2 regions of the Chimaeribacter sp. YP20170169 genome follow, and region 1 is predicted to be linked to the other one. Evidence: predicted binding sites of a transcription regulator. Region 1 holds the regulator's gene; the other holds the start of a gene.
The links. The regulator Fur, encoded in region 1, represses iron uptake genes when iron is present. The targets are predictions, from matches to a motif close to ATAATAATGAGAACNACTATCAA.
Positions count from the first base shown of each region.

Region 2: fhuA (ferrichrome porin FhuA) is a predicted target of Fur. The motif match lies at 2,996-3,018, and genes of this name have one in related genera.

Region 1 is NZ_CP176824.1:2,764,700-2,770,131, reverse strand. Features, by position in the region: gene ACK3SD_RS12580 (beta-N-acetylhexosaminidase) at 1-2,644, shown strand, start outside; gene fur (ferric iron uptake transcriptional regulator) at 2,791-3,234, opposite strand; gene fldA (flavodoxin FldA) at 3,539-4,066, opposite strand; gene ybfE (LexA regulated protein) at 4,384-4,671, opposite strand; gene ACK3SD_RS12560 (lipid-binding SYLF domain-containing protein) at 5,037-5,432, shown strand, end outside.
Region 2 is NZ_CP176824.1:3,127,246-3,132,677, reverse strand. Features, by position in the region: gene mrcB (bifunctional glycosyl transferase/transpeptidase) at 1-1,269, shown strand, start outside; gene ACK3SD_RS14310 (CBM96 family carbohydrate-binding protein) at 1,427-2,824, shown strand; gene fhuA (ferrichrome porin FhuA) at 3,047-5,248, shown strand; gene fhuC (Fe3+-hydroxamate ABC transporter ATP-binding protein FhuC) at 5,333-5,432, shown strand, end outside.

The sequences.
Region 1 (5,432 bases):
TGCGCTCTCCGCCGCGCTGTTTGCCCTGATGCTGACTACCCCCGCCCAAGCGGGCCAGCAGACGGTCGATCGCATCAGCGCCTTCACGTTGCACTACCAGATCAATGACAACCAAGCTGGCCAGCACGGCACCGACTGCCGCTCGCTGGGGGCTGACTGGGCCGCCTGCAACACCGTCACCCTGACGCTAAGCAACCCCGGCGGCGCGGTCAATGACCGCGACTGGGCGATCTACTTCCACAGTGTGCGGCAGGTGCTACAGGTTACCGATCCGCAATTTACCGTCACCCGCCTGACCGGTGACCTGCACCGCCTGACGCCGACCGCCGCCTTCAAGGGCTTCCCGGCCAAGGGCCGCACCGACATCCCGATGGTGGTGGAGTACTGGCAGGTCGCTAACAGCGATATTATGCCGCGCTGGTACGTCACCGCTGAGGGCGCGGAACCGAAAATCATCCGCAACACCGATACCGAGGATGTCTCCCAATTTGTCGGCGAGATCACGCCAGCGAACCTGAAGCGCGCCCCGGAAGATAACAACATTGCGATGACCCCGGCCACCCGTTTTGTGAAAAACCGCGATGTCGCGCAGGTGCCTGCCGCCTCGCTGCGTGGGCAGATCATGCCAACGCCGTTGCAGGTGAAGGTGAGCGCTGGCGACGTGGTGCTGGACAAAGGATTGGCGGCTGATTTGTCAGCGCTGCCGATGCCGTCACAGCAGGCGGTACGGGCGCGCATGGCACTGCTGGGCCTGACGGAGCAGCCCGGCGGCTACCCGCTTACCACCCGCATTGACCGTAACGCCTTCAGCGGCAAGCAGGCGGTCGATGGGGCCTATCGGTTGGTGATTGGCGAGCGCGGCGCGGAGGTGGTGGGCTTCGACCACAGTGGCGTCTTCTACGGCGTGCAGTCGCTGCTCTCTTTGGTGCCGGTCAATGGCGAGAAGCGCATTGCCCAGCTGACGGCTGAGGATGCGCCGCGCTTCCCTTACCGAGGGATGCACATGGACGTGGGCCGCAACTTCCACAGCAAGGCGGCAGTGTTGCGGCTACTGGATGAGATGGCGGCCTATAAGCTCAATACCTTCCAGTTCCATTTGAGTGATGATGAGGGCTGGCGCATTGAGATCCCCGGCCTGCCGGAGCTGACGGAGATCGGTAGCAAGCGCTGCCACGACCTGAAGGAGACGCGCTGCCTGCTACCACAACTGGGGTCTGGCCCCTTTAGCAACAATAACGGCAGCGGCTACTTCAGCCGGGCGGATTACATTGAGATTGTGAAGTACGCGCAGGCGCGGCAAATTCAGGTGATCCCAGAGATAGACATGCCAGCCCACGCCAGAGCGGCGGTAGTTTCAATGGAGGCACGCTATCAGCGGCTGCAACAGGCTGGCAAACTGGAAGAGGCGGAGGCCTACCGGCTGCTCGACCCGACCGACACCTCCAACACCACCTCGGTGCAGTACTACGATCGCCGCAGCTACCTCAACCCCTGTATGCCGTCGTCGCTGCGCTTTGTTGACAAGGTGATTGGCGAGATTGCCGCCATGCACCGGGAGGCGGGGCAGCCGCTCACCACCTGGCACTTTGGCGGTGATGAGGCGAAAAATATCCGCCTTGGGCCGGGCTACCAAGATCTGAAAGCGCCAGCAGACCCGACGAAAGGGGCCATCGACCTGAGCAAAGAGGATCTGCCGTGGTCGAAATCGCAAGTGTGCCAGACGCTGGTCAAATCGGGCGGGGCCACGGCCTTTGACCACCTCTCCAGCTACTTTGCCATCCAGGTCAGCAAGCTGGTCAAGGCGCATGGCATCGACCGGATGCAGGCCTGGCAGGATGGCCTGAAGGATGCGAAAGATGCCCGCGCCTTCGCCACCCCGCGTGTAGGGGTAAACTTCTGGGATACGCTCTACTGGGGCGGGGCGCAGACTGCCGGCGAGTGGGCGGCCAAGGGTTATGAGATTACCCTCTCCAACCCTGACTACCTCTACTTTGACAAACCCTACGAGGTCAGCGCCCGTGAGCCGGGCTACTACTGGGCCACGCGCGCCAGCGATGAAGCCAAGATCTTCAGCTTCGCGCCGGACAACCTGCCGCAGAACGCCGAGACCTCCGTTGACCGCGACGGCAACGCCTTCACCGCCCGCAGCGATGCCCCGTGGCCGGGCGCGCACGGCATGTCCGGGCAGGTGTGGAGCGAAACCATCCGCACCGACAGTGACCTGGAGTACCGCATCTACCCGCGCCTGATGGTGCTGGCGGAGCGCGCCTGGCACCGCGCCGACTGGGAGCTGCCGTACCAGCCTGGCCGGGAGTTCCAGGGCGGCAAGACCCACTGGGTCAACCGTGATCAACTGGCCACCGACTGGCAGCGCTTCGCCAATCTGATGGGGCAGCGTGAGATCGCGAAGCTGGATCGGCAGGGTGTCGCCTACCGGCTGCCCGTGCCGGGGGCGCGCATCAATGCCGGCGTGCTGGAGGCAAACGTGGCGCTGCCGGGGCTGGTTATCCAATATTCAGTAGATGGCAAAAACTGGCAGGCGTATAACCCGCAGGCCAAGCCCACGGTAGGGGAGAAGGCGTGGGTGCGCACCCTCAGCCCAGATGGCAAGCGCGTCAGCCGTAGTGAGGAGGTCGCCCTCTGACGACATGGCCCCGCCCGGCCAGCGCGCCGGGCAGACAACAGGCGAAAAAAAACCGCATCAAAGCGGTTTTCACTGGCAGTTACCTGCCGCTCCCGTGCTGACGGGAGCTTTATACTGCGGGGGGCGTCCTGCGTCCCGCAGATTGGTTACTTGTCGTGCAAACCTTCGTTTTCGCGACAATCACCGGCTTCACAATGACCATAGAGGTAGAGGCTATGGTTGGTCAGCTTGATGCCATGTTTCTTGGCAATTTCACGCTGGCGGATCTCAATAGATTCATCACTGAATTCAATCACTTTACCGCAATCAAGGCAGATCAGGTGATCGTGGTGCTGCTGCTGCGTCAGCTCGAATACGGACTTGCCGCCTTCAAAGTTGTGACGGGTCACGATGCCGGCGTCGTCGAATTGGTTCAGCACGCGGTAAACCGTGGCCAGACCAATCTCTTCGCCCATATCAATCAGCTTCTTATAAAGATCTTCCGCACTGACATGATGGCATTCCGGATCTTGCAGCACTTCCAGGATCTTAAGTCTGGGAAGCGTGACTTTCAGGCCGGCCTTCTTTAATGCGGTGTTATTGTCAGTCATGCGGATTCTGTCCTGTTACTATGCTATTCACGTTGAGGCATACAGCCTATGACATCAGGCGGCGCAACGGTTTTAATTGCGTCTCATTATAGAACTCACGGGTTCAAAAGAAAACGCCGCCTGTTAACGCCGTTCGCGCCATTGTTAATACACTGTTGCAATGCGTTGATGGATAGGAAATACACCGGCGCCAGTGTACCCCGATACTGTATAAAGTTACAAACTTGTAGCCGATCTTTTGGTGTCTGGCGGGATAAATCCGGCCCGTTCGGTCAGAAATCGACACCCCGGGCCGTGAGGGAGCTTAGCCGATGATCTCAGCCAGGCTCAGCTCTTCGGAGATCTGCTTCACCCAAGCGTCGACGCGCTCGTTGGTCAGCTCCGGCTGGCGGTCTTCGTCAATGGCCAGACCAATGAAGTGGCTGTCGTCGGCCAGGCCCTTGGAGGCCTCAAAGTGGTAGCCAGCTACCGGCCAGTGGCCGACCAGCGTCGCGCCGCGCGGCTCGATGATGTCACGCACGGTGCCCATCGCGTCACAGAAGTACTCCGCGTAATCTTCCTGGTCGCCGCAGCCAAACAGCGCCACCAGCTTGCCGTTGAAGTCGATCTCTTCCAGCGTCGGGAAGAAGTCATCCCAGTCACACTGCGCTTCGCCGTAATACCAGGTCGGGATGCCCAGCAGCAGGATGTCAAACTTTTCCAGATCTTCTTTGCTGCTCTTGGCGATGTCATGCACTTCCGCCACATCGGCACCCAGTTGCTTCTGGATCATTTTGGCGATGTTCTCAGTGTTTCCGGTGTCAGATCCGAAGAAGATTCCCACTACGGCCATATAATTCTTTAACCTCTTGTTCTTAATTAATTTACCTGCCATTGACAGGTGCGGATGCTGCTGATGATAGCAAAGTCACCGCGGGGTGAACATCATCACGCCGCCGCGCCCAGGGAGCCAGCCGGCTTCCCAACAGCCAGAATGGTCAAATATTCTATCGGCCAAATGGCGCGGGTGTTATCGCCTTTGTGTGCTTGCGGCGCTTTTTTCCTGCATTGGTGCCCTACGATCAAAGACATCCGCGGGCAAGCGTTAGGGAGGGCGGGGGAGGAGGCAGGGCCATGCTGGCGGCGAAGGGTGTCACCGCCGGCAGGCCGTCAGGCGTCGTCTTGCTGCTTGCGCAGTTGCGCCAGCAGCATCTGCTCAATCAGCTCGCTGCGGCTGATGTTCTGCTGCTCCGCCAGCTTATTGAGCGCGTCCACGGCGTCCGCGTTGATCTTCAGCTCTACCCGGCGCAAGCCCCGCACCTTGTCGCGTCGCAACTGGTTACGTTTGTTGATCCTGAGCTGTTCATCACGGGAGAGTGGATTGGTTTTTGGGCGTCCCGGCCGGCGTTCATCTGCGAACAGATCCAGCGTGGTGCGATCCGTTTGTTCTTTTGCCATAGGTAGAGGTACGACTAAGGAGTCAACATCTGCCTGCGCCTGAGCACAGCCGGATGGCTCGGTGAATACATGTTGAGGTCAATCAACCTTAACCCACTTTACCGCCGCCGCGCGGCGTAACCGACGCTGACGGGGCAAGACATAGCGCGCCATAATACCCCAGCACGCGCGGCCTGAACAATGCCTAACTGCCTGTTCGGCTTCATCTGTTGGCGTTTCACCCCGTTTCTCACTCCGTGCGATCAATCGGGGCGGCAGGTGCCAGAGGTGGAAAAACCTGACAGAATACGCGCCTTCTGCTCAGGGATTAAGCATAAATGTTTGATATAAAATACTTTAAACCATTTTTACCCGTGATGATTGCCATGTTGGTAGGGGGATGTGGCGCGCAGGGCGACACCGCCGCCCAGCAACGTCAGGCCATCCAGACGCTCAAGCAGGACACGCTGAAAGAGGTGCGCGCCCGCTACCCAGAGGCGACCAACGCGCTGGCCCACGCCAGCGGCTACGGGGTATTTGCCGCCAACAGCAGCAAAATCATGGTGGTGGGATTGGGGTCGGGCTATGGCGTGGTGCATGACAACCGCAGTGGGCGTGAGACCTATATGAAGATGGCGCAGGCCGGTGCCGGGCTGGGGCTGGGCATCAACCAGACGCGGACGCTGATGGTGTTCCACACCCCTGAGAGCCTGCATGGCTTTATCGACAATGGTGTGATGGTCGGGGCCAGTGCGCAGGCGGCGGCCAAGTATCAGGACAAG
Region 2 (5,432 bases), 360 kb from region 1:
GACAAGGTGAACGACCTCTCCGGCGTGAAGATCTTCACCACCCTTGATCCGGTGTCGCAGGACGCCGCCGAGCAGGCGGTGGAGGAGGGCATCCCGCAGCTGCGCAAGAAGAGTGGCCTGAACGACATCGAAACCGCGATGGTGGTGGTCGATCGCTTCAGCGGCGAGGTGCGGGCCATGGTCGGCGGGTCGCAGACCCAGTTTGCTGGCTTCAACCGCGCCATGCAGGCGCGCCGCCAGGTTGGCTCGCTGGCCAAGCCAGCCACCTACCTGACCGCGCTGGCGCAGCCGGACAAGTACCGCCTTAACACCCTGCTGGCTGACCAGCCGCTGGCGCTGCGTCTCTCCAACGGCCAGACCTGGAAACCGCAGAACGATGACCACCAGTTCCGCGGCCAGATGATGCTGGTGGACGCGCTGGCGCGTTCGATGAACGTGCCGACGGTCAATCTGGGGATGGCGGTCGGGCTGGATGAGATCACCAAAACGCTGGTGACGCTCGGCGTGCCAGCCAACGTGCTCAACCCGGTGCCGTCGATGCTGCTCGGGGCGATCGCGCTGACGCCAATGGAAGTGGCGCAGGAGTACCAGACCATCGCCAGCGGCGGCAACCGCGCACCGCTCTCCGCCGTGCGCTCGGTGATTGCCGAGGATGGCTCGGTGCTCTACCAGAGCTTCCCGCAGGCCGAGCGCGCAGTACCGGCGCAGGCCGCCTACCTGACGCTCTACGCCATGCAGCAGGTGGTGAACGAGGGCACCTCGCGCGCGCTGGCGGTGAAGTACCCCGGCCTGCATCTGGCGGCCAAGACCGGTACTTCGAACGACCTGCGTGACAGCTGGTTCGCGGGCATTGACGGCCAGCAGGTGGCGATCACTTGGGTAGGCCGCGACAACAACGGCCCGTCGAAACTGTGGGGCTCCACCGGGGCGATGGCGCTCTACAGCCGCTATCTGGCAAACGGCACCCCGCAGCCGCTGGATCTGCAAGCGCCAGAGGAGATCAGCCCAATGGGCGTTGACTCCGCCGGTAACTTTGTCTGCGGCGGCGGTGGCGGCCTGACCGGTGGCGTGGTGCGCACCATGCCGGTCTGGACGGATGACCCGGACAGCCTGTGTCAGGCCAGTCTGGCGGCTCAACAGCAGCAGTGGCAGTTGCAACAGCAGCAACAGGCGCAAGCGCCGCAGGGCCAGCCGCAGCAGGCACCGCAGGATGAGCAGAAGGAGAGCGAGGGCGTCGCTGGCTGGATCAGGGAGATGTTCGGCCAGTAACTCCCCGCCTTGAGCCGAGAGGGTGTGATGCGTGTCAAACGTGCATCACACCCTTTTTTTATCAGCTTTATCAATGATTATCGCTGACCGTTGGTGATTGGCGTCGGCCCGGCGGGGCGGGGCACTCTCTGGGGATCCCCCACAGAAGGAGCCAACCATGAAACGCGCACTACCCCTGCTACTGATGCTTATCTGGCTGAACCCCCTATCACGCGCCGAGGCCGCCGATGCCCAGGTTCACGTGGTGTGTGACTACAGCCATACGCTGCCCGATGACGCGATCATGATGCCCGCGATGCCCGGTATGGCGATGTCCCATGATTTCTTCGGCAGCACCCACGCCAACGCCTACAGCACCAACGAGCAGCTGGTGGCGGACTTCTCCACCACCTGCAACAACCTGGCCGACCACTCTGCCTACTGGGCGCCGTCGCTGCGCCTGCCGGATGGGAAGGTGATCCGCCCCGCCTACCAAAAGACCTACTACCAAGCCAACAACGTGCAGGAGTTCCCGCTCAGCCCGTTCCCGGCCGGGCTGCAACTGCTGGCTGGCACCCACAACGGCACTACGCCCAACAAGGTGGCGATTGACTACTTCTGTCAGGGGCTGGGCTACTCGGATGTGCCCAAGAGCCGCTGCCCGCCGCAAGCGGATGGCACGGTGCAGATGAACATCGCCATCAAATTCCCCAACTGCTGGGACGGCGTGACGCTCCGCCCGGCAATTGGGGTCAAGAACGCGGATTACACGGTGAACAACGCCTGTCCGGCGGCTTACCCGGTGAAGATCCCGACCGTCAACATGAACATCGCCTATCTGGTGCCCAACTCGCCGCCGATTGACATGACCAAGGTAGAGCTATCGCTCGATCCGAAAATAGTAGAGGGCAATGTGGTGGAGCGGTGGGGGTCGATCTACAGCGCCCACGCCGACTTTATGAATGGCTGGTCGGATCAGGCGTCTGATTACATGGTCAACCACTGCATGAACCACGCGCTGGATTGCGGCTTGAATGTGCCGCTGGCCTATGAGCCAGCGTTGCAGGATGTGACCGTCAGCAATCAGGAGTCGGCGGAGAGCAACTTCGCGGGCAGCAGCACGCTGGTGGTGCAGGACAACTGGCAGAATGACCGCAGCAAAAACCGTGAGGAGGTGGGGCTGATCCAGTTCGCCATCCCGGCGTGGCCGGCGGCGCTGGACATCGATAAAGACACCTCCTTTATTTATAAGGTGCGGCTGTTTGGTAACAACGTCTCCGACAGCGCGTCGCGCCAGCTCTTCCTCTACCCGACCAGCAACGACTGGCAGGAGCAGGCGGTGACCTGGAACAGCCGCCCAAGCTGTGGCCGTGACGCCGACGGCAAAACGCAGGTGACCAGCAAACCCAGTTACCTCTATTTCAGCGTTGATGCCGCTGTGAAACGGGCGATTAAAAATAAGCAGTCCACCATCTCATTCTGCATTGGCGGCGAGCGGCAGGGACGTATTTACCATTTCGATGCCACCGAGAGCGGTAATCCACCGCTGCTGATATTACTGGGCGTTAGAAAATAGTCATCAGGATAAAAAGTTTTATAAACCCGCGACATAAACGTTGCGGGTTTTTTTATTTGCGTTAATGAAATTTAACCATAACGGAAATAAGGTGAATTCTTCACCCGCTTATCAGGCGTCAGGCGCTTTCTGCTTGAGTTTAAAAATTCATCCGAATATGATTCGCTCTGCATAATAATAATTCTCGTTTACATTCCTGTTAACATCATTAGAGAAGCAACCATGCGCACACGCACACGTTCAGGCTTTACCTCAGCGGCTTCGTTCCCCCGTGGGAAAGTGGCGCTGGCCATTGCGGTTACACTCGGGCACGTCGCCCTGCCGGCCCTGGCGGCCGACACGACCCAGACCAACGGCAACGACACCATTACCGTGGTGGGCAGTGGGCCGAATGTGGCGCAGGAGAGCGCATGGGGGCCAGCCGCGACCGTGGCGGCCAAACGCAGTGCCACCGGCACCAAGACCGATACCCCGCTGCTGAAGACGCCGCAGTCGGTCTCCGTGGTCACCAGCGAGGAGCTGGAGATGCGCCAGCCGGACTCGGTCAAGGATGCGTTGCGCTACACACCGGGCGTTTTCGCCAGCCGTGGTAGCTCCGAGGCGCTGGATGTGGTCTCAATCCGCGGCTTTAGCTCGGTCAACACCAACCAGTACCTCGATGGCCTCAAGCTTCAGGGCGACAACTACAATGAAGCCGCGATGGATCCCTATATGCTGGAGCGCGTGGAGCTGATGCGCGGCCCGGTGTCGGTGCTGTATGGCAAGAGCAACCCCGGCGGCATCATCTCGATGGTCAGCAAGCGCCCGACCACCGAAACCCTGCGCGAAGTGCAGTTCTCGATGGGCACCGATAACCTCTACCAGACCGGCTTTGACTTTGGCGGCGCGCTGGATGACAACGGCGTCTACTCCTACCGCCTGACCGGTGTGGCCCGCAGCCAAGATGCCCAGCAGGAGCTGGTGAACGAGAAGCGCTACGCCATCGCCCCGGCCTTCACCTGGCACCCGGATGACCGCACCACCTTCACCTTCCTGAGCAACTTCCAGAATGAGCCAGAAACTGGCTACTACGGCTGGTTGCCGCGTGAGGGCACCGTGGTGCCTTACACCGACGCCAACGGCAAGGCGCGCAAGCTGCCGGTGGACTTCAACGAGGGGGAGGCGAGCGACACCTACTCCCGCAACCAGAAGATGGTGGGCTACAGCTTCGAACATGGCTTTGACGACACCTGGACGGTGCGCCAAAACCTGCGCTACAGCATGATCGACAGCCACTACATCGGCCACTACGGCAATGGTTACAGCGCGCCCGCCACCATCAACCGTGGCTACGTGGACTCCAGCGAGAAGCTAAATAACTTTAGCGTGGACACCCAGGGGCAGGCCAAATTCGCCACCGGCGACGTGGATCACACCCTGCTGGCGGGCGTGGACTACATGCGGATGCGCAACGATATCAATGCCGACTACGGCACCACCGGCGGCATCAACATGACCGCGCCGCAGTATGGCAATGATGACTACGACATCAATTTCCGCTATCACATCCTCAACCGTCAGGAGCAGACCGGCCTCTATGTGCAGGATCAGGCGGAGTGGAACCACTGGCTGCTGACGCTGGGCGGCCGCTATGACTTCGCCAAGAGCACCGTGCTGACCCGCAGCAGCAACACCACCGACAAGCGCCGCGACGAGCAGTTCACCTGGCGCGGCGGCCTGAACTACCTGTTCGACAACGGCATCTCGCCTTACTTCAGCTACAGCGAGTCCTTCGAGCCAGTCAGCGGCACCAGCCTGAGTGGCAAGGCGTTCGATCCTTCCCACGGCAAGCAGTATGAGGCCGGGGTGAAGTACATCCCGGAGAACCAGCCGATCAGCCTGACGGCAGCGGTCTACCAGCTGACCAAGGACAACAATCTGACCGCTGACCCGGCTAACTCTCTGTTCAGCGTCCAGAGCGGCGAGATCCGCTCACGCGGCGTGGAGCTGGAAGCCAAGGCGGCGGTCAACGCCAACATCAACCTGATCGCTTCTTACACCTTCACCGATGCCGAGTACACCAAGGACACCAACCTGAAGGGGCTGCGTCCGGTTGAGGTGCCGCGCAACATGGCGGCGCTGTGGGCAGACTACACCTTCCATGAGACGGCACTGAGCGGCCTGACCGTGGGCAGCGGCGTGCGCTACGTTGGCGCGACCTCCAGCCTGAACGCCGCCAACGAGCCGTTCAGCGTGGCGTCCTACACGCTGGTGGACGCCACCATCAAGTACGATCTGGCGCGCGCTGGCCTGCCAGGCTCCTCCGTTGGGTTGAACATCAACAACCTGCTGGATCGTGAGTATGTCTCCAGCTGCTACCGCGACTACGCCTGCTACTGGGGCACTGACCGCCAGATCGTGGCGACCGCCACCTTCCGCTTCTGAGCCTTGGGCCTCGCGGCAACGCGCGCATCCGGCCAGTCAGACTTTGGGCGCGCTGAAGCGCGCCCGTTTGCAAGACAGGGAATTATGCAGGATAACCACGTCAACACCCACGTTTCGCTGAGCCTGGAACAGGCCAGCTTCACCGTTCCGGGGCGCACCCTGCTGGCGCCCCTGACCCTCACCT